2 regions of the Rossellomorea sp. RS05 genome follow, and region 1 is predicted to be linked to the other one. Evidence: predicted binding sites of a transcription regulator. Region 1 holds the regulator's gene; the other holds the start of a gene.
The links. The regulator NrdR, encoded in region 1, represses ribonucleotide reductase genes. The targets are predictions, from matches to a motif close to AACACNATATATNGTGTT.
Positions count from the first base shown of each region.

Region 2: a site for NrdR is predicted at 4,001-4,018, ahead of ABJ225_RS06805 (vitamin B12-dependent ribonucleotide reductase). Genes of this name have one in related genera too.

Region 1 covers NZ_JBDKWY010000003.1:177,830-189,156, forward strand. Annotated here, with positions in the region: gene ABJ225_RS10750 (M42 family metallopeptidase) at 1-193, opposite strand, end outside; gene ABJ225_RS10755 (dUTP diphosphatase) at 262-747, opposite strand; gene ABJ225_RS10760 (sigma-w pathway protein ysdB) at 877-1,266, shown strand; gene ABJ225_RS10765 (TVP38/TMEM64 family protein) at 1,305-1,874, opposite strand; gene ABJ225_RS10770 (DUF1294 domain-containing protein) at 1,953-2,225, opposite strand; gene rplT (50S ribosomal protein L20) at 2,288-2,647, opposite strand; gene rpmI (50S ribosomal protein L35) at 2,678-2,878, opposite strand; gene infC (translation initiation factor IF-3) at 2,901-3,404, opposite strand; ribosomal protein L20 leader region at 3,486-3,618, opposite strand; gene thrS (threonine--tRNA ligase) at 3,778-5,712, opposite strand; T-box leader at 5,796-6,028, opposite strand; gene ytxC (sporulation protein YtxC) at 6,096-6,944, opposite strand; gene dnaI (primosomal protein DnaI) at 7,334-8,260, opposite strand; gene ABJ225_RS10805 (replication initiation and membrane attachment family protein) at 8,270-9,652, opposite strand; gene nrdR (transcriptional regulator NrdR) at 9,719-10,174, opposite strand; gene ABJ225_RS10815 (hypothetical protein) at 10,247-10,627, opposite strand; gene speD (adenosylmethionine decarboxylase) at 10,761-11,141, opposite strand.
Region 2 covers NZ_JBDKWY010000001.1:1,299,086-1,310,412, reverse strand. Annotated here, with positions in the region: gene gcvPA (aminomethyl-transferring glycine dehydrogenase subunit GcvPA) at 1-560, shown strand, start outside; gene gcvPB (aminomethyl-transferring glycine dehydrogenase subunit GcvPB) at 553-2,016, shown strand; gene ABJ225_RS06815 (rhodanese-like domain-containing protein) at 2,350-2,733, opposite strand; gene ABJ225_RS06810 (lipoate--protein ligase family protein) at 2,946-3,782, shown strand; gene ABJ225_RS06805 (vitamin B12-dependent ribonucleotide reductase) at 4,117-6,678, shown strand; gene ABJ225_RS06800 (LysR family transcriptional regulator) at 6,764-7,648, opposite strand; gene ABJ225_RS06795 (acetoacetate decarboxylase) at 7,794-8,540, shown strand; gene ABJ225_RS06790 (ketopantoate reductase family protein) at 8,554-9,582, shown strand; gene ABJ225_RS06785 (patatin-like phospholipase family protein) at 9,759-10,634, shown strand; gene ABJ225_RS06780 (SA1362 family protein) at 10,657-11,019, opposite strand; gene ABJ225_RS06775 (YqhR family membrane protein) at 11,245-11,327, shown strand, end outside.

The DNA.
Region 1 (11,327 bases):
CCATGATCTTCGGACCGTTCTCCAAACCGGTCTTCTTCGCAATCAGGCTTCCCAGGTTATCCGTAGTGATTTCATCGGCAAATGGCTCTATGTATGTTTTCATCACGTTCCGCACTTCGCGTTCATTTCCCGGTACTCCCTTGGCATCGGTCAAATCCTTGAGCATCGTCAACGTTTCGTCAAGTTTCGTCATTGTTTCGCCCCCCTAAATAATAGTCACCTTTATTATACTTGAAAGCTTCAGATTCATCAAAATATTCATTAATACCCTTCTTGCTGACGCTGATAATTCACTTCATTCTTCTTCAGGTAGGATTTAAAGATGTCTTCCGACTTGAACCCGAGAACCCGTCCAAGCTGAAGAAACTGTTGGAAGAGTGCGAGAAGGTTCTCAATGGAGCGCTCCTCCGAGAATCGGTTCACTTCACTGTACACCTTGAGGAATTCCTCTGTCGGATCCCCCTCTTCCAGTACCTCGGGCTCATCGATGGAACGGATGCCGATGTCGATTCCAAGGGAGAGGATGAAGTGGATTCCGTCTACATACTCTTCCAAGATGACCTCTTGCTCGGAAGGGGCCTTCTTGCTCCAAAACTTGAAGCACCTCGTTTCATTCGCCAATTCCCCGAGTTCGACGAGGAGGGCCAGGATTTTTTTATCGACCAGGTCGGCGTCTTGAAGTCCGTGCTCGCTTTCAATGTGCCGATCCAGTTCATTCTGCATATTCAATAGTTGATTCCAATCCATTATGCTCACCTTTCCTTTCTACACTATCTAGTATGACAAATTTTCAGAGGAATTTTAAATAAAACGAAACCTTTTTTTTATCCATCCGTATGTACATGAAGAATCCATATGCCTACGGAGGTAATCTTCATGTTTTTACTGATCCGACTGGTCCTTTTATTCCTCATTATCTATCTTCTGTACCGCTGTGTGAAATATATCCTCAATCCGAAAAGAAAGCTTGAACTGGCAAAGGAACAGCGCAGGTTTTATTTCCTGGATGATCAGGAAAATGTGCACAAGAACTTTCATGTCACCTACAAAGGGGTCCTGTTCGAAGGGGAAAAGTATATGGGGTCTACCGACCATTCCTTCGATGTGGTCTCGATCTTCGTATGGGCGGAGAACATCGCGACCCTGAAAGGGCTGAACACGGAAGACTTCCACTACGTCCAGAATGAAATCAAGGAGCGGTATCCTGCCGCCAAGATCGACTGGAAGAGTCCCATACATGAACTCCTGAAGAAAAAAGAACGGTAGCACAGCAAAGGGGGCGTCCACCAGGACGGCCCCCTTTCTTATTTGCTCGGAAAGAATTCATTCCATGAAATGACCCGCACCTTTTCCCTGAGAAGATAAAACAGGACAGCCAGGGACAGGATGATCATGACGATGATCGGCGGGGAGAACGTGGTGATGTATTGACCGAATACCGTATAAAAGAATGCCAGGGGAATATTCGAGAGGAAAGCCGCCCTGAGGAACGGTTTGAATTCCCTATGACGCTCAAGGAGACACAGATTGAGGAGCTGATAGTGGACGAACGGGATCAGCTTCAACACCGCGATCTGACCGGTCGTCAATACGGCATTCCGGCCGAACCACTTTTCCTTCAGCTTCAGGAGCCTTTCGGCGAACGTCGGAACCCCTTTGATGACAAAGAAGAAAAGAACGGATAAGAGCGTCAAACCGATCAGGGAATAAATCGTCCCGAACACACTTCCGAACAATAGACCTCCCGCCATGCAGACCAGTGCGACAGGGATGAAGAGGAACTGCCTTAAGATGTGGAACAGAATGAACAGGAAAGGGGCGATAAAACCACTCGCTTCCATGACGGCAAATGCAGCGACTAAACGATCATCCATGATGCAAAACCCCCTACTATGCCTCTGATGATGTTCACGTGCTATTCTATCCTATGAGACGCCCCCTCCTGTCAGAACTCACAAGACAAACCAGATATAAAGTCCCCCATGCAGGATGACCAGCAATGGGAAGCCTAGCCTGAACGCAACATGCTTCGTCTTATGGCGATGGATGCGCATGCCGAAGTAACTGCCGACGCTCCCCCCTAGGATCGCCACCTGCCACAGCGTCCGTTCGCTGATCCGGTACTCCCCCCGCCTTGCCTTTTCTTTGTCGCGACCCATCAGGACGAAACCGGCGATATTGATCACGATGAGATACAGATTCAATGCGATGACCCATGTTTCCATGCAATCTCCCTTTCTCTCTATGCAAAAAGGACCGGCCACCGTGGGCCGATCCCTCAACAAGATTACTTGTTCAATTGTGCTTTTGCTGCGTCAGCCAATTGGTTGAACGCATTGATATCAGAAACCGCTAGCTCAGCAAGCATTTTACGGTTCACTTCGATACCAGCAAGCTTAAGTCCGTGCATCAAACGGCTGTAAGAAAGACCGTTCATACGTGCAGCTGCATTGATACGAGTGATCCAAAGCTTACGGAAGTCACGTTTTTTCTGGCGACGGTCACGATAAGCATACATGTATGATTTCATGACTTGTTGGTTTGCTACTTTATAAAGAGTATGTTTTGAACCGAAATAACCTTTGGCTAATTTAAGAACTTTTTTACGACGTCTGCGAGTTACTGTTCCGCCTTTTACGCGTGGCATAATAATTCCCTCCTATTTCTTACTTGCTTTTTATTTAAGGTTGTCAAGCATATGACGAATGCGTTTGAAATCTCCTTTAGAGACAACAGCAGCTTTACGTAGCTTACGTTTTGCTTTAGTAGATTTATTAGCGAATAAATGGCTTGTGTAAGCGTGAGAACGTTTAAGTTTACCAGAACCTGTTTTCTTGAAACGCTTAGCTGAGCCGCGGTGAGTTTTCATTTTTGGCATGTGCTTTTCCTCCTCGGGTCGATTATTTTTCGTTGACTGGTGCGAGCACCAAGAACATGCTGCGACCATCCATTTTAGGCTTTGATTCAACGGTTGCAACGTCTTTGCACTCATCGGAGAAACGATCGAGTACACGTTGGCCGATCTCTTTGTGCGTGATCGCACGGCCTTTAAATCGGATAGACGCTTTAACTTTGTCTCCTTTTTCAAGGAACTTACGAGCATTGCGAAGTTTCGTATTGAAATCATGGTCATCGATCGTCGGGCTCAGGCGAACCTCTTTCAGATTGATGATCTTTTGATTTTTACGGGCTTCTTTTTCTTTCTTCTGTTGTTCGAACTTAAACTTTCCGTAGTCCATGATACGGGCAACGGGTGGTTTTGCAGTTGGAGCAACGAGAACAAGATCAAGATTGACGCGTTCTGCGATTTCAAGGGCTTCGTTCTTGGTTTTGATTCCAAGCTGTTCACCATTCTGATCGATCAGACGCACTTCACGGGCACGAATCGTTTCGTTTAAGATCATGTCTTTGCTAATAACTAGCCACCTCCAAGGTAATTTAAAAGAATACGCGGTATCGGTTTGCAGCACCCGACCTTCATTTCAGAAACAAAAAAGATGCGAGTGTCGAAACACCCGCATCTGATTATAAAGCACATCGCTTAATTATCATGAAAGTTACCTGGTAACTGCAAAACGCGTCATTCAGGTGAGAAGCGGGATGCCTCTACTTGTACCAAACTGTATTCAATTCACCTTAGATACTATACCATAAGACAATACCAAAGTCAAACCGGTTTGTCACAACGTATTTCATGATAGCATTCATCTCGGTAGAGTGCAACCTTTTTTTGAGGTTTTCCCGAAAGATGCATGCTCACCGGCAAAAAGAAAGACGTTATCCGCGTTTCGCTTCGGATTTCACCATATCGGCAAAGGCATCGAAGGAAAGCGTCTCTGACTTCTGTTCACCATACTTGCGGACATTGACGGCTTTTTCTTTGATTTCGTTATCCCCGACAACAAGCATGTATGGCACCTTGCTCATCTGGGCTTCACGGATCTTGTAGCCGATTTTTTCATTCCGGTCATCAATATCGACACGGAGGCCTTCAGCCTGCAATTTTTCCTGTACTTCTTTGGCATAGTCGAAATGCACATCCGGCGATACCGGGATGACCTGTACCTGAGTCGGTGCGAGCCATGTCGGGAATGCCCCTTTGTACTCTTCGATGAGGAAGGCCACAAAGCGTTCCATTGTCGAGACGACACCGCGGTGGATAACGACCGGACGATGTTGCTTCCCGTCTTCCCCCACATAAGTGAGATCGAAACGTTCCGGAAGAAGGAAGTCCAACTGGACAGTGGAAAGGGTCTCTTCTTTGCCGAGGGCAGTCTTCACTTGAACGTCAAGCTTCGGTCCGTAGAAAGCCGCTTCCCCTTCTGCTTCGAAATAGTCGATTTCCAGCTCATCCATGGCTTCTTTCAGCATGCCTTGAGCCTTGTTCCACATCTCGTCGTCATCGAAGTATTTCTCTTTGTCTTCCGGATCGCGGTAAGACAGGCGGAAGGAATACTCGTTGATATCGAAGTCTTTATATACTTCCTGTACAAGATGGACCACACGCTTGAATTCATCCTTTATCTGATCCGGGCGGACGAAGATATGGGCATCATTCAACGTCATGCCACGTACACGCTGGAGGCCAGAGAGGGCACCGGACATTTCATAGCGGTGCATGAGACCCAATTCCGCGATACGGATCGGCAACTCCCGGTAGCTGTGGATGCTATTTTTATAAATCATCATATGATGTGGGCAGTTCATCGGACGGAGAACAAGATCTTCGTTGTCCATCTCCATGATCGGGAACATATCTTCCTGGTAGTGATCCCAGTGACCGCTTGTTTTGTAAAGCTCGACGCTTGCGAGTGCCGGAGTATACACGTGGTTGTAGCCCAGGCGCTCCTCTTTATCCACGATATAACGTTCGACGATGCGGCGGACGGTTGCCCCTTTCGGAAGCCACATCGGCAGACCCTGACCGACCTTTTGGGACGTCATGAACAGATCCAGTTCCTTCCCGATTTTACGGTGATCGCGTTCCTTCGCTTCTTCAAGCAGGCGGAGATGCTCTTCCAGGTCTTCTTTCTTGAAGAAAGCTGTACCATAGATCCGCTGCAGCATTTTGTTGTCGCTGTTTCCGCGCCAGTAGGCACCTGCGATGCTGAGGAGTTTGAACTCCTTGATCTTGTTGGTCGACGGGATGTGGATCCCGCGGCAAAGGTCGAAGAATTCGCCTTGTTCGTAGATGGATACCTGCTCCCCTTCAGGGATGGCTTCAAGAAGCTCGAGCTTATATTCATCGCCGACTTCCTCATAAATGCGCTGGGCTTCATCACGGCTTACCTCTTTACGGATGACCTCGAGGTTTTCACCGGTGATCTTTTTCATTTCCTTTTCGATCAAAGGAAGATCTTCAGGTGTGAAGGTATGCTCGGAATCGACATCATAGTAGAATCCACCTTCGATGACCGGTCCGATGCCGAGTTTCGTTTCGGGATACAGGCGTTTGATCGCCTGAGCCATCAAGTGGGCTGTACTGTGGCGCAGGATTTCCAGGGCGTCTTCACCTGGTGGAGTGATGATTTCGATGCTTCCATCGCTTTCAATTCCTGTCCGGAGATCAATCAGATTCCCATTCACTTTCCCTGCCAATGCCTTTTTCTTCAGACCTGGTGAGATCGAGGCTGCGATTTCCTCTGTTGTTGTCCCTTTTGGGAACTCCTTCACATTCCCATCAGGGAACTGCATTTTCACTACTTCTGACATAGCATATCACTCCTTTTATGATTCATCATTGGCCAAGAATCGGCCGAATAAAAAACAAAAAACCCCGTCTCTCCGTAAATATACGAAGGGACGAGGTTGCACTCGCGGTTCCACCCAACTTTTCATCCCCATCACGGGAATGACTTCATTGTCTTGATAACGACGTTTCGCCGTCGATGACTACTGGGGATATCCCCGTTCGCAATCGAAGTTCAGAGGTGGTCAATTCATCCTTGCTGATAGGAAGCTTGCAGCCATTCGGCTTCCCTCTCTGTAATCCCGTCCGGAAGATTGTTGTCCTCATCATAACCTGTTTGTATGCACTTAGTATGTAGGTATTATAATCGGTTATGTCCGGAAAAGCAAGAGGGCGCCATCCTATCTTATTCGTTGGCAAGATCCAGGGGGATGCACGGATCGGGGAAGTAGCTGACCGGAAGGATATCCAGTCTGTCTTCAAATATATTTCTCAGGGTGGTGACGATTTTCTCCTCTTCCGTTCCATATACAAAAATGCTTTTCGGTGCAAGCGACAGCAACGGAGCGATGGTGGAGGAATCTACATACAGGGGGTGCTGAAAGAACAATCGTTTATCGATGGCGTTCATCAGCTCTTCCTTCGTCACTTCCGTATAGTGGCCATCGAAAAAACGGAAGCCTGTCCTCGAAGGATACAAGTGGATGGTATCGGTCCTCTCTCCCCTGATGGCGAGATACTCCCTCAGCATCTGGATGAACACTTGATATTCCTGCTCCATCTTGTACTCATCAATGGCAAGTCCGAGCATCTCCCTCCATTTATCATGGAGGTTCTTCAACCTGAATGTCGCAAAGGAATCGAACGTGACAGGTGCCGGATGGCAGAGGAGGTTCTGAACTTCTCCCAACACGAGCCCACTCTCATCCCAGTCGGTCAAGAATTCCGTCAGTTCCGGTCGTTCCCCGCTCCTCATTTCTGAAATGATGGCGCAGATCTGGTCCACTTCCTCCGGATCATTGTAATAATAATCCGCTTTAAGGGTCTCTTCCGTCCACCCCTTCCACATCTCGTTGATGATGAAGGTCGTCAGGCTTGTTCCAAGACTGATTCTATCACGGTCGGTCTTCACTTCTATCGAAATTGCATAGTGGCTGCATCTTTGAATCTGCGTTTCCTTTATCCAGGATGGTGCGCACAGATGCTTCTGACATCGCAGTGCATCAGCCTTTCGTCTGAAAATCAATTCTACCAATCGATCCCGCCTCCTTAAAGCCATTTCCCTGCTTTATGTATATGGAGGGCCTGGCCAATTTAGAAGTGGGGGGCGAATAAATTTACAGGACGCGTCCGGGTCGGGCACGTTTTCGGGACCCTGCAAAGGAGGTCTGGACAACACGAAAAGGGATTATTTCATGACGAAGGCAATCCATGTAGGTTCTTACTGCTTCTCATCGTTCCCTTGCGAGATGGGTTATCCGTGATCGTACTCGGCCTGCATGCTGCTCTTTCCTCAGGAGTCTTCCGATCAAACGCAGGTACCTATGGAATCATTGGACAAATGAAAAACCCGAATCCAATTGCCTTATCACAGGCAATTGGATTCGGGTTTCGCTACACGTTTTCCCTAGCCACTCATGTATCCTATTCCCGTCTGTTACGTCCATCGATCAGAACGGGTGCGGCCAGGTATTTGATCCTTTCCATGATCCTCGCGGCTTTTAGTTTTTCCTCTTCCCCGCGCTGTGAATAGGTAAGGTGATGGGTCAACTCGCTATGATTGAAGTTGGAGGTGAAGAAGGTCGGCAGGTTTTCAAGCATCCTGTACTGCAGGATCGTACCGAGGATTTCATCCCGCCCCCAACTCGACATCGTTTCCGCCCCGATATCATCGAGCATGAGGATGGGCGCCGTTTTGACGGCATCCAGTTTTTCATTGGTTGTATGATCACCGAGGGACTGCTTGATCTCGCGGAAGAACTCCGGAACATAGACAATCATGGACGAGATCTTCTTCTCGGCGAGCTCGTTGGCAATCGCACCGAGGAGATACGACTTCCCGACACCGAACTTTCCGTAGAAATAAAGGCCCTTCATCTTCTTGCCTTCTTCGTAATCGCGTACGAAGGCCATGGCCTGACGGATTGCTTCCACCCTCCCCTTGGAGTCGGGCTCAAGTTCATCGAAGGAGGCATGAAGGATATCTTTCGGCACGTATAAACTTTTGATCAAACGCTGGGAGCTTGTCCGTTCGTCGTGCACGACTTTCCTCGGACAACGATGATACTCGATATCGATGACACGTCCCCTCACAACAAGATGGGGCTCATACCCTTCCATCATATTCTTGCATTCAGCCAGGGAAGGACATCCGCTGCATTCCTTACTCTGGGAGATGTATTCATATAATTTCATCAGATTCGCATCGATCACATCCCCAGGTACATCCTCCTTCCTGACGAAATCCTTCACATCGGGGTTCGCCAGGATCTCTTTTCTCATGGCGTCATACCGCTCTTGAAAAGAACCGGATGCAGCAAGCCTCTTGAGTGTATGGTTGATTCTTTCCATCTCCTTCACCTACTTCCGAAAATTCTTCAATTCTTCTTCTAGTTTTCTTTTTTCGGCTTCCAGGTCATAGGTTTCCCCGTTCTGACTTTTCGCCTCGACTTTCTCATCTTCCTGGAACCAATCAGGCAGTTTCTCCGTCCTGATCGGCTTCCTACGGGTGGTCCGCTTTTCATTTTTACCGGATGCCCACTCCATGTATTGCTTATGTTCATTCTTGGCAAGCTCCATCGCTTCTCCGGCAGTGGTCACTTTCTTCCTGGCCCAATGGGAAGCAATCTTCTCCATATACCCTTTCGTCAGCTTCATATCCGTCTTCAGCAGCACATACTGAATGAGGACATTGATGACGGGAAGGGGCAGTTTCTGCGTCATGACAATCTCTTCAACAACCTGAAGATCCGACTTCGATGCGGCACTTCCATTGGAGATATCAGCGAGGACATCCTTTGGCGATGTGCTTTCAAGATACTCCAGAAGCTCCTCCTCCCTCGTCAACGGTTTGGAGGCTTCTTTGTTCACTGGTTTCGCTTTCGGCGTCAGATCGGGCAGTTCATCGCCGGTTTGCAGCTGATACCAATCACGGGCGGATTTCCGCAATTGCTCTACATCAATCGCTTCATCTGAATCGAGGGAACCCAATAGGATGTTTTTCATCTGAAGGGGACCGATCCCGTATAGATAGCTGAGCTTCAGGATCGTCTCTTTCACGAGAGGGGTGAAAGCCCTTCTCGGCACCATGGATTCTGAAAGTCCGTTGAGCAACAGGCTGAAATCAAAGTCGATATCATCCATGGGAGGGCCATCGTTCTTCCCATAGCCGATATACGCCTTCGCTTCGTTCGTCAATGAGCCGTCATTGGCCTCATGGCGAAGGAAGTCGATGCTGTTCTCCGAGGAGAATACATCCTGAAACGATCGGGTGACATCTGTAAAGCTATCCGCTTCCATCCCGCGATCAGTGAACGATTCTTTCAGGCGCAGGTAGTGGGACCGTCCAATCTTCCTGAACAGATATACATTCAGCATTCCATCTGTGAAAAAATCATTGGGCAGCAGCGGGGGCTGAAGTTCATAAATGAAGCTCCGCTCGCCCTCCCCTTTCTTCGCGTACGTCTTAAGCAGGCCGATCCCCTCAAGCTTCATGCGCGCTTCGTGGATTTCCTGGAGATTCATGGACAGGATATTCATGAGATGATAATGGTTGGAAGGTGCCGACCATAGCCTGCTTTCTTCCACCTCTCCCCACAGGCTCATATACAGGCTGTAGGAAACGGGACCGATCAGGGGCTGATATAAGAATGTGATGATCTTCCTCTCAAATTCCTGCAGGAGCCCGTTGGTGCAGACCGTATAATGATCCACAGGCTGAATTTCATTCCAGTGATTCTTCATCATTGACCTCTACCTTTCGACACATAAGAGAAAAAGAGCCAAAGATGGACTCTTCAGCTCGGTCTTTCACTCTTTTTTGATCAGTTCTTTTAATTCATCTATGAACACATTGATATCCTTGAATTGTCTGTATACCGAAGCAAACCGGACGTAAGCGACTTCGTCGACCTGCGCCAGGCGATCCATGACCATCTCTCCCACTTTCACGGACTCGACCTCGGACACCCCCTGATTGCGGAGGTCCTTTTCGATATTCAGGGAAAGCTTCTCGAGCGTCTCCAATGGGACAGGACGTTTCTCGCATGCCTTAATAAGACCGCGGAGGATCTTTTCTCTGCTGAACTCTTCTCGCAGGCCTTCCTTCTTCACCACAATCAAAGGCAGTTCTTCCACCTTTTCGAACGTGGTGTACCGGAACCCGCACACTTCACATTCTCTTCTTCTCCTGATGGAACGCCCTTCATCAGCCGGACGCGAATCCACCACCCGGGTGCCGTTATTCTGGCAGGACGGACATTTCATACTATCAGCTCCGTTATGCTAAACTCATTTACACTTATGATATAGAAAAGTGGTGCTCACCACAAGTTCTCGCTATCTTACCCTCGTTAATTTCCCGTCCAGGACATCATAATAATTCTTGATCTGCGCCTTCAGGACGGAATACGTACCGAGGATCTTCCCCTTATCCGTACTCAGTTTGAAATCGACCGCCGTCTCGAGGGGCCTTACCCCGATGACCGTGGCAACGATGAACAGCTGCGGGGTCCCGTTCTTCCGGATCGTGATCTCTCCCCTGTCCTTTGATTCGGACAGGATATCGTACTGGGGAGAGGAGAACAATTCGAGGACGGCATTGAATGTCCCACTTTGCATGGATTTATAATAATGGGTCTGCAGGACTTCTTCTTCCTGCTTATCCGATGTTTCACATTCCGATTGAAAACGTTTCAGCAAGGTCTTGATTCCGCTCATGATCATTTTCCTCCCTTTGTATATCCCCATTTTACACGAAAAACTGAGGATTGAAAATGGAGACATTGAAAGCGGGAACAACTCCAATAAAAAAAGAGATGCATGAGTCATGCACCTCTTGAAGATTCAACTATTAGAGCGCCTGAGCCTGTGATTTCTTAACCTGTACAGGTCCCATGCCGCGCGGAAGTTCGATTGTTTCACGGGTATCAGCACCCAATGCTTCAGCTATATATTCTGCAGCGATGTTCGGATCTAGATCTCCGCATGTATACACATCGATGCTGGCATATCCATGTTCAGGAAAGCTGTGGATGGTCAGGTGGGATTCAGAGATGATCACCACTCCGCTCACGCCTTGTGGAGCAAATTTGTGAAAGGCCACTTCACGGATTTCAGCACCTGATTTAAGAGCTGCGTCCACAAACGTTTTTTCAATTCCTACTACATCATTCAACTTTTCAAAATCGCAACCCCATAGTTCAGAGATTACATGACGACCCATTGTTTCCATTTGATCGTTTCCCCCTTTGACATAATTTTTTTCGTCAAAATGAACAAGTCCCTTGGCAAAATCTTAACCACCACGGGGGAAAGTTAGTCCGAAGAGGTCCTAACCCTTTAAGTAGTTAACTCAGTAATCATTTGCTGTTAAGAAGTTCACGAAAAATAGTATACTTGGTTTAAACCCCATTTGCAA
Region 2 (11,327 bases), on a different contig from region 1:
ATGCGCAGCCATTCGGAATTCCGAGTGCATTCGGCGGACCGCACTGCGGCTATTTCGCCGTCAGCAAGAAGCTTATGCGGAAGGTACCGGGCCGCCTTGTCGGCCAAACGGTGGATGAAGACGGTGTCCGCGGATTCGTCCTGACCCTTCAGGCAAGGGAACAGCATATCCGCCGTGATAAAGCGACGTCCAATATTTGTTCGAACCAGGCACTGAATGCCCTGGCTGCTTCCGTTGCCATGACGGCACTCGGGAAGCAAGGGGTAAAAGAGATGGCAATCCAGAATATCCAAAAAGCTCACTATGCAAAAAATGCCATGAAGTCTGCTGGACTCGAATTGGCATTCGAAGGACCTTCCTTCAATGAATTCGTCGTCAAAGTGAAGGCGCCGGTCAGGGATCTCAATCTACATCTTATCCAAAAAGGGATGATCGGGGGATATGATCTCGGTCTTACGGACGAAACGCTCGCCAACCATATGCTCGTTGCCGTCACGGAACTTCGCAGCAAAGAAGAAATCGATGCATTTGCTAAAGAATTGGGGGATTATCATGCATAAGAAGGATCAGCCTCTTATTTTCGAACTCACTAAAGAAGGACGCGTAGGATACAGCCTTCCTGAACTGGATGTTCCGGCGGCAGATCTATCCGATCTGATTCCGGCAGAATTCATCCGCACAGAGGAAGCCAATCTTCCTGAAGTGTCCGAGCTTGATATCATGCGTCATTACACGGCTCTTTCCAAACGCAACCACGGAGTCGACTCAGGCTTCTATCCGCTAGGGTCATGTACGATGAAATACAATCCGAAGGTGAACGAATATGTGGCGCGCCTCAATGGATTTGCCCATATCAATCCGCTTCAGGAGCCTGAAAGTGTACAAGGAGCACTCGGTCTCATGTACGACCTCCAAGAACACTTGAAAGAAATCACCGGGATGGATGAAGTGACCCTCCAGCCCGCTGCAGGAGCTCATGGGGAATGGACCGGGCTTATGATGATCCGCGCCTTCCACGAAGCGAATGGCGATACCCAGCGTACAAAGGTCATCGTTCCCGACTCTGCCCACGGGACCAACCCGGCGAGCGCGACGGTTGCAGGTTTTGAGACAGTTACGGTCAAGTCCAACGAAGACGGCCTCGTTGACCTCGAAGATCTGAAGCGAGTGGTGGGAGACGATACGGCTGCCTTGATGCTCACGAACCCGAACACCCTAGGGCTTTTTGAAGAGAATATCCTGGAGATGGCTTCCATCATCCACGGTGCTGGTGGCAAGCTCTATTACGACGGTGCGAACCTCAATGCTGTCCTCTCAAAAGCAAGACCGGGAGATATGGGCTTTGATGTCGTCCACCTTAACCTTCATAAAACGTTCACCGGTCCCCATGGGGGAGGAGGTCCCGGAAGCGGTCCTGTCGGAGTGAAGGAAGATTTGATTCCTTATCTTCCAAAGCCGATCCTCGTTAAAAAGGGAGAAGACTTTGTATTCGATTATGACCGACCTGAAAGTATCGGAAGAGTGAAACCATACTACGGGAACTTCGGGATCAATGTCCGTGCCTATACGTATATTAGGACGATGGGACCTGATGGTCTGCGCGCCGTGACGGAGAATGCCGTACTGAACGCCAACTATATGATGAGAAGGCTTGCTCCTCACTTCGACCTTCCGTATGATCGTCATTGCAAGCATGAGTTTGTGATTTCTGGAAAACGTCAGAAGAAATTAGGGGTGCGTACCCTTGATATCGCGAAGCGCCTCCTCGACTTCGGCTATCATCCACCTACCATCTACTTCCCATTGAATGTAGAAGAGTGCATGATGATCGAACCTACGGAAACCGAGTCGAAGGAAACCCTTGATTCATTCATCGATGCTATGATCCAGATCGCGAAGGAAGCGGAAGAAAATCCGGAAATCGTCCAGGAAGCTCCTCACACGACGGTTGTGAAACGCATGGATGAAACCTTGGCGGCACGAAAACCCGTCCTTCGATACCAGAAAGAAGTTTAATGCAAGAAAAGAGAAAAAGGTTGGACTAAACGAAAAAAGTACCAAATAAACAAATACTACTAGTGTAGGTTCTCAATACCGCTCATGATTTCCGTGCAAGACTATGCTTTCGGCGAGTAGCCCGTGAGCCTCCTCGGCTACTCTTCCCGTTGGAGTCTACGTCTTGGACGCCAATCAACCGCTAGGACCAATGAAATAAACATTATGAACAAATTAAAAACCCGAATTCATTGGCAAATGAATTCGGGTTTTACTATGACTGAAACACTTTTGTCCCAGCCTCGTTTCTAAACGAAAAAAGCCTCCGGTACCCTGATGGGCACCCGGAAGGCTTTATTTTTTGTGCTTGATTTTCCCGGTCCACTTTTTGAATCCACCTTTTAATTGGTGGAGGTCACGGTAGCCGAGACGACGGAGCATTTGAGCCGCCCTGCCGCTTCTCATGCCGCTTTGGCAGTAAAGGTAGACGGGCTGGTCTTTACGGATCTCTTTTTGTCTCATTTTCAGTTGAGAAAGTGGAATGTTTCTGGCGCCAAGAATATGACCGTTGTTATATTCATTGGTTTCGCGGACATCGATCAGCTGGGCTTTACGGTAGCCTGCGCGAAACTCTTCCTCTGAGAGTGTGTTGATGATTCTTTTTTGATTGAAATATGTAATGAGTGAATACGCTGCGATTGCACCGATTACAATCAATAGGATATATAAAGCTTCCATCCATTCATGCTCCTTTCTACAAATGCGCTATCTACTATTATATTCATGATGGCAAACATAATCAAAAGATTTTTGAAATAAAGTTCAAACACTTTCCAATCGGTTTCCCTTTGTTTTTTATCGGGTATTTGATAGACTAAGTAACGGATTAGAACGGTCTGACATTTGTGACCGATACATAATACTGCGAACATAAGAATGAGGTATGCATAATGGAAAAGGAAATATGGAGATTCATCGATTCCGGTCACTGCTCCCCTTCTTTCAATATGGCATTGGATGAAGCGCTCCTTGACTGGCACAGCGAAGGGAAGATCCCTCCCACGATCCGATTCTATGGCTGGGACCCGGCGACCCTCTCAATCGGATACTTCCAAAAGGTAGAGAAAGAGATCAACATGGAAAATGTGAAAAAGCATAATCTGGGCTTTGTGAGAAGACCTACAGGAGGCAGGGGCGTCCTTCATGAGCACGAACTTACCTACAGCGTCATCGTCTCCGAAGATCACCCAGATATGCCAAAGACGGTAACGGAAGCGTACCGCGTCATTTCCGAAGGAATATTGCAAGGGTTCCGGGCCCTCGGTCTGGAAGCATATTTTGCCGTGCCGAAAACGGCGGAGGAGCGGGAAGGATTGAAGAATCCGCGCTCAGCCGTCTGCTTTGATGCGCCAAGCTGGTATGAGCTCGTGGTGGAAGGCCGTAAAGTGGCAGGCAGTGCCCAGACACGACAGAAGGGTGTCATCCTCCAACACGGATCCATCCTCCTTGACCTGGACGAAGACAAGCTCTTCAGCCTCTTCAACTATCCGAATGATCGTGTGAAAGAACGCATGCAGCGCGCATTCAAAAGCAAGGCCGTCGCCATGAATGAGATCAGTGCGGAACCGGTCACCATGGAGATGGCCAAGGACGCCTTCAAGAATGGGTTCGAAGACGGTCTCGGAATCGGATTGGAACCGTATGAGCTTTCACTTGAAGAAACACAATATGTAGAAAAGCTCGCGAAGGAACGCTACGAGTCCGACGAGTGGAATTACAAAAGATAATTTTTATTTTTTGCAGGAAATAGAATAAATGCCCGCTATTTCAAAGTTTGTCGGGTATTGGATAATATCAACATTGAAAATCATAGAAATGGGTCGATTTCCGATGGTTTATTCCGGTTAATCTCCTTTTTTCTAATGTTCTTGAAGGATTGTCCACTTGACAAATGAAGGGCGAAATGAACCTCAGCACAACATATGGTGTGGGACTTAAAATTCTGACCACTATATGTTGTGTTTTATTGTTGCTTTTCTAAAGTCGCTGTGATAACGTTAGTTAAGGAAATCAAACCATCATGTATCGCAGAGAAACATAGAGCTAGAAGGAGTTGTCGATATGACTGTTGCGTCGAAAGAAAATATGAGTTTAAACATTGAGAGATTGAATGAAGATATCCGTTTGTTCCCACAGGTGCACGAGATCACCCCGGATATGAAGACTACCCATAAAGGTGTATCCCGCCTGGTGATGATCGACCGATACTCATTCAAGGATACCGAAAAAATTACCCTCTCAGCAGGTGACTTCGTTGTTCTGACCATCAAGGAAGATCCGAAGTTCCCGGCACGAGGCCTTGGATATATTAAAGAAATCGATTTTGAGAACAAAAAGGCCCACGTCTGGATCGAAGAAGAATACCGGAGTGCAATCGAAAAGCCGGAGGAAATGGAAACGGGAATCGTCCTGCGTAATCTGGACGTCATCGAAAAGCCCCTTGAAGTATTCTACGAGCAGATTGCCAAGCGTAACGCAACAGGTCTGGCGGAAGTGGAAGAAACTCCTGAACTGAAGCAAGTCTGGTTCGAAAAATTCTATCATGAATTGGTGAACCTGCACTTTGTACCGGCAGGACGCGTCCTTTACGGGGCAGGAGCAGGAACGGATGTTACATACTTCAACTGCTACGTCATGCCGTTTGTGCAGGATTCACGTGAAGGTATATCCGAACACCGGAAACAGGTAATGGAAATCATGAGCCGCGGCGGCGGGGTGGGAACCAATGGTTCTACACTGCGTCCACGCAATACGCTAGCGAAAGGCGTGAACGGTAAATCTTCAGGGTCTGTATCGTGGCTTGATGATATTGCCAAGCTTACTCACCTTGTCGAGCAGGGCGGTTCACGTCGCGGTGCCCAGATGATCATGCTTTCAGACTGGCACCCGGACATCGTGGAATTCATCATCTCCAAGATGCAAAATCCACGCATCCTTCGCTATTTGCTTGAGAATACGGAAGATGAGACCATCAAGAAAGCGGCGCAGGATAAATTGAAATTCACACCGCTCACCGAACAGGAAGAAGCGATGTATCAGGGGATCCTGAACTACAGACATATCCCTGGCTACGGAGGCTTTGATGAGAAGATCCTGAGAGGTGCAGAAGAGAAGCTGAACACCGGTGGGACCTACAGCGTTCACAATCCGGAGTTCCTCACCGGCGCCAACATCTCAGTCTGCCTCACAAGCGACTTCATGGATGCAGTCGAGAATGACGAAGAGTATGAGCTGCGCTTCCCGGATGTCGAAAGCTATGATGCCGACACGATGACATTCTATAATGAAGAGTGGCATAACGTCGGAGATGTTCGCGAATGGGAACAGATGGGCTATAAAGTGAGAACCTACCGCAAGATTAAGGCGAAGGAACTCTGGAATCTGATCAACGTATGTGCCACATACTCTGCAGAACCTGGAATCTTCTTCATCGACAATGCCAATGATATGACGAATGCAAAAGCATACGGCCAGAAAGTCGTTGCAACCAACCCTTGCGGTGAACAGCCTTTGGCTCCGTACTCCGTATGTAACCTTGCTGCCGTCAATCTCGCTGAATTCGCCGATAAAGACGCGAAAACCGTTGATTTTGAGAAGCTTAAGCAAACGGTCGAAGTCGGCGTGCGCATGCAGGACAATGTCATCGATGCGACTCCATACTTCCTTGATGAGAATAAAACACAGGCACTAGGTGAACGTCGTGTTGGTCTAGGTGTCATGGGACTTGCCGATCTTCTGATTTACTGTGAGAAAGAATACGGCTCAGAAGAAGGAAACAAGCTCGTTGATGAAGTATTCGAGGTCATCGCGACGACAGCCTATCGTGCGTCCATCGAGCTATCCAAAGAAAAGGGAAGCTTCCCGTTCCTGATCGGAAGCACCGATGATGAAACAAAAGCCATCCGTGAACGCTTCACACAGACAGGCTTCATGGAGAAAATGCCTGAAGATGTGAAGGAAGGAATCCTTGAGCACGGAATCCGGAACTCCCATCTGTTGACGGTTGCACCAACCGGATCGACCGGAACGATGGTAGGGGTATCCACAGGTCTTGAGCCATACTTCTCCTTCACGTATTATAGAAGCGGAAGACTCGGTAAATTCATCGAAGTCAAAGCGGATATTGTAGAAGATTATCTTTCAAGAAATCCAGGAGCCAGTGCAGATGAACTGCCTGAGTGGTTCGTTTCATCCATGAGCCTGGCACCGGAAGCACATGCGGACGTTCAATGTGTGATCCAGAACTGGATTGACAGCTCCATCTCCAAAACGGTCAACGCCCCGCGCGGATACACAGTGGAGCAGGTACAAAAAGTGTACGAACGCCTCTATAAAGGTGGCGCTAAAGGCGGTACCGTTTATGTAGACGGAAGCCGTGATTCACAGGTCCTCACCCTCAAAGCGGAAGAAAACAGCTTTGATGATGAAGAGGAAACCATTGTAGAAACAGCGAAAAAACCCGTTGTTCTTGTAGACACGATCCAGGATGTGCGCTCGACTGATGTGACCATCGGATCGGAAGTCGGCAACACATGCCCGGTCTGCCGTAAAGGGACAGTTAAAGACATGGGTGGATGCAACACATGCACGAACTGTGGTGCACAGCTCAAATGCGGACTGTAAGCTGATAGAGAGAAACACCTCTTTGGATGTATTCCATCCAGAGAGGTGTTTTTTTTGTTTTAGAAATGCCATCCGAAGGGATGGATCAAATCTTGAATAAGTCATGATGCTCTTTATAATATGAAACGATAAAATTACGAAGACCATCAGTCGAGGAGCTCATTACCTTGTTCTTTCTCCAATACAGTCTGACCGGGTAAGTAGCAGAATGATCCGTCAATGGACGATAATTCAATCCAAGGGTCCTGCAACTAGAAACAGGAAGGAGTGCCACTCCTTGATCCAGTTTGATGATTTCAACCAACAGATTCGAATCTACTTCGAATGCTGATTTGGGTATGAAACCAGCACGTTCACATAGCATGGACGTAAACGTGCGGTATTCTTCGTTATTGGCCAAGGTGATGAAAGGGTCATCGGCCACATGATGAAGCGATAATTCGGCTTCCCCAGTCAATCTGTGATTGGAGGGAAGTGCCAGAACAATATCTTCATTCACAAGCAAACGGCTTTCCAACTCTTCATCCTGTACCGTATCACCTGCTATACCTAGTTCGATATCCCCTCGTTTCAAACTCGATAGGATATCGGTTTTCCCCCTGATGGATTGAATGATCGTTGTCTCAGGAGCGCGATTGATGAACTCACTGATCAGGCCGGAGAGGAACCGGGGGTTGGATATGGCAATCTTGATCGTGTGGGCCAGGTGATGCTCTTCACGTTCAATTTCAGCTTGTGCATTCTCCAGTTCAATAAAGATACGGTTCACATGTTTCAAAAGGATCTTACCGGAAGAACTCAGTCGGATATTCCTCCCTTTCCGATCAAATAGGGACGTCCCCAGTTCATCTTCCAGTCGTTTTATGGTCAGACTCAGGGAAGGCTGGGCAATCTTAAGCTGTTTGGCGGCATTAGAAATATGCTCGGTATAGGCCACGGTCTGAAAATATTTGAGTTGTAGAAGTTCCATCCATCATACTCCTTTAAAACATTTACTTAAATAAATATATTTATATATTATTATGTATTAGATTAAATGTAAATGAAGGAGTAAGCTCATGGTAGAGGTTCAGTTCAGTGAACCTCACTGACTATGAATGGAAGGTGCGATCACGATGAAAATTGATGTGAATACCATTTCGAAAAATCTAACAACCCCATTAACAGCACCGGCTTATCCTTATCCGGCATACAAATTCACCAACCGGGAATACCTGACGATTCTCTATCGGACGGATGAACAGGCATTGCGTGAAGCCGTCCCAGAACCACTGGAAATCAATGAGCCCCTCGTGAAATTCGAGGTCATGTGGATGCCGGATGTAACTGGTCTGGGTGCATATTCAGAATCAGGTCAGGTCATCCCTGTCCGCTTCAACGGCGAAGAGGGTGATTATGTGCACTCGATGTACGTGGACAATTTCCCAGCGATTGCGAGCGGTAGGGAGCTGACGGCGTATCCGAAGAAACTGGGCGCTCCTAAGCTTTATGTCGATTCCGACACCCTTATTGGGACCCTGGATTATGGTTCACTCCGGGTTGCAACGGCCACCATGGGATATAAGCATGCTGAAATGGCGAAGGAAGAAGCGCTTGAAGAAATCTGCCGGCCGAATTTCATGGTCAAGATGGCAACAGATTATGAAGGGAATCTCAGGATCTGCGATCTCGTGCGCACTCAGATAACCGATATCAACGTGAAGGGAGCATGGAGCGGCCCTGCCAGACTGCAATTATTCGAACACGCACTGGCGCCGCTTGCCGACCTTCCCGTATTGGAAGTAGTATCGGCATCCCATATCCTGACAGACCTGACATTGAATGCAGCAAAACCGGTTTATAACTATCTGGAGGAAAAATAAGGGGGACATTTTCATGAGAATCGCAGTATTGGGAGCAGGTTCACTCGGAACCATCGTCGGAGCATATCTTGCCCACGGGGGGATGGATGTAGAACTGATTGATTCATATAAAGATCACGTCGACAGGCTGAATGAAGAAGGGGCCAAAGTCATCGGTACGACGGAATTTCACGCCAGGGTCAAAGCCATCACCCCTGAAGAGAAAGCAGGGACCTATGATTTGGTTCTGCTTCTCACCAAACAATTGTATAACGAAGCGGTTTTGCAAGAGCTTCTTCCTTTCTTACATGAGGGTAGTGTCGTATGTTCCCTTCAAAATGGAATACCGGAAGAAGTGGTCGGTTCCATTATCGGAAAAGAACGTGTGATTGCGGGTTCTGTTGAATTCGGTGCCACATTCATAGAACCGGGTGTATCGAATCTTACAACTGAATTCAGCCAATTCAAACAGTATGCGTTTCAGATCGGCGAGTTGAACGGTGAAACAACTGACAGGATCAAGGAGATCAAATCCATCCTGGACCTTGTAGGAGGCACGCATATTTCCGATAATCTGGTGGGGACCAAATGGTCGAAGCTATTGATTAACAATGCTTTCAGTGGTTTATCTGCTGCGTTGAACGGTGAATACGGAGATATCCTTGACGATGAAACGGGTATCACCAGTGCCGTCCATATCGCAGATGAAACCATCAAGGTTGGACATGCCAATGGTGTCCACTTTGCCAAAATGGGCGGATTTGACGTGGAATCCCTTGAGTTGGAAAGTGAACATGAGATCAAAGACCGCATTCAAACACTGAGGGCTGTGATGGAGCCATCAAGATTGCTGCGCGCAAGCATGCTGCAGGATTTGGAGAAAAACAGAAAAACCGAAATTGATTATATCAATGGGGTTGTACCGAAACTGGGAGAAGGCAAGGGCATTTCGACTCCTTTCAATGAAATGGTCGTGAAACAGGTGAAGTTTGCCGAAGAAAGTCAAACGGTTCCGGACTTTGATGTGAATGTTCAGGCATTTAAAGAGCTATTGGCACACTGATCCGTGCTTTTTTCATTAACGATGGCTCTCTATGTGAAATAAAACCATGCGAAAGGGGAGAAGCACACGGGTGCCACTCCCCTTTTTGGTATCAATGAATTCTTTCGATGAATGACGTCTAAAATCCATCTTTCTTCATTAGTTATGTAATAACACCCTATGAAAGGGGGAGAAGGATGGAAATTGACGGCGTTTTTTCAGGAGGAGGCATTAAGGGGTTCGCCCTCATAGGAGCCTATCAGGCGGTGGAGGAAAAGGGATATACGTTCAAGCGGTTGGCAGGTACAAGTGCAGGTGCGATCATATCATCCTTTATCGCAGCCGGTTACACGAGTAAAGAAATCGCGCAGCTGATGGATGAAGTCGACGTAAAGACGTTCATGGATGCATCACCATTTTCCTTGCCGATCATCAAGTGGTTCATGGTCTATTTTCGTCTGGGGTTGTATAAAGGCAAGGCCTTAGAGGCGTGGATCGGGGAGAAGCTTAAAGCGAAAGGGGTCGAGACGTTTGCGGATCTGCCGCCACATTCCCTCAGGGTCATTGCATCGGATCTTTCCAACGGAAGGATGATCGTACTTCCTGATGATCTGGATGGCTACGGGATACCGAAGGAAACATTCCCGGTTGCAAGGGCGATCCGGATGAGCGCAAATCTCCCCTTTTTCTTTGAGCCGGTGAAGTTGAAATCCCTCGAGGGAACAAGCATCACCGTGGATGGTGGAGTCCTGAGCAACTTTCCTATGTGGCTGTTCGACAAAGAGACAAACAAATCAGAGAGACCTGTTCTTGGTGTGAAGCTGAGTCACGATCTGACTGATCAGCCTAAGAAAGTGATCAAAAATGCCATTGAGCTGTATCAGGCTTTATTCACAACCATGAGGGATGCCCATGACGCCCGCTATATCTCCCGGAAACACGAGCGGAATATCGTGTTCATCCCGACAGAAGGAGTCATGACCACCGATTTTGAGTTGGATGGGTCACGAAAGTCTGAGCTCATTGAGTTTGGAAGGACCAGGACGGCTGAATTCCTGAAGTACTGGCATTAAAAAAAGAACAACCATTCCTCCTTTAAAAAGAGGCGCGGTTGTTCTTTTTGCTTTTTTTGCCTTCTATAACCGTCAGATTGGCGCTGGATTTCTTCCGCACCGGACGTTTCTTTGACACGTTTGAGACTTGAGGCTTACTGGCAGGCTTACGCTTATGCCTCTTTTTGGACATTTTGGCCGCTTTAACAAACGCTCTTTGCTCGTTGTTACTGCCTGTACGGCGACCGCTGAACCACTTGCGGTAAATGAAGTAGATGATACCGATCACGGCGGCAGTCACTAAGATCTGTCGCAAAAGACCCAGGGGATTGCCGATGAGAAGGGAGCCAAGTCCCACTGCGGCGAGTATCATAAGGGAAAAGACGAATAGGTTACGAGCGTTCAACAAAGCCACCTCCTTACCATATATGCAGACTTTCATTCTATACGTATAGTTTAGACCGATTTCACATTTTTTAACCTACTATTTTTAAAAAACAAAGGCACGATGTTCCCGATCATTCGGGCGTATATCCATTTTACTAAAAAATGAAAGAAAGCACTAGAAAGAGCACCGATTTTCTCGCATGAGCCTTTTCGTTTCGGACATACTACGACGGAGGTGATACTTATGGCAGAAGAAAAAGGACAGCATGAAAAGGTTCAAGAGGGAAGTGCAGAGAGCAAAAAGGATCCTGGACTCGAGCAAAATCA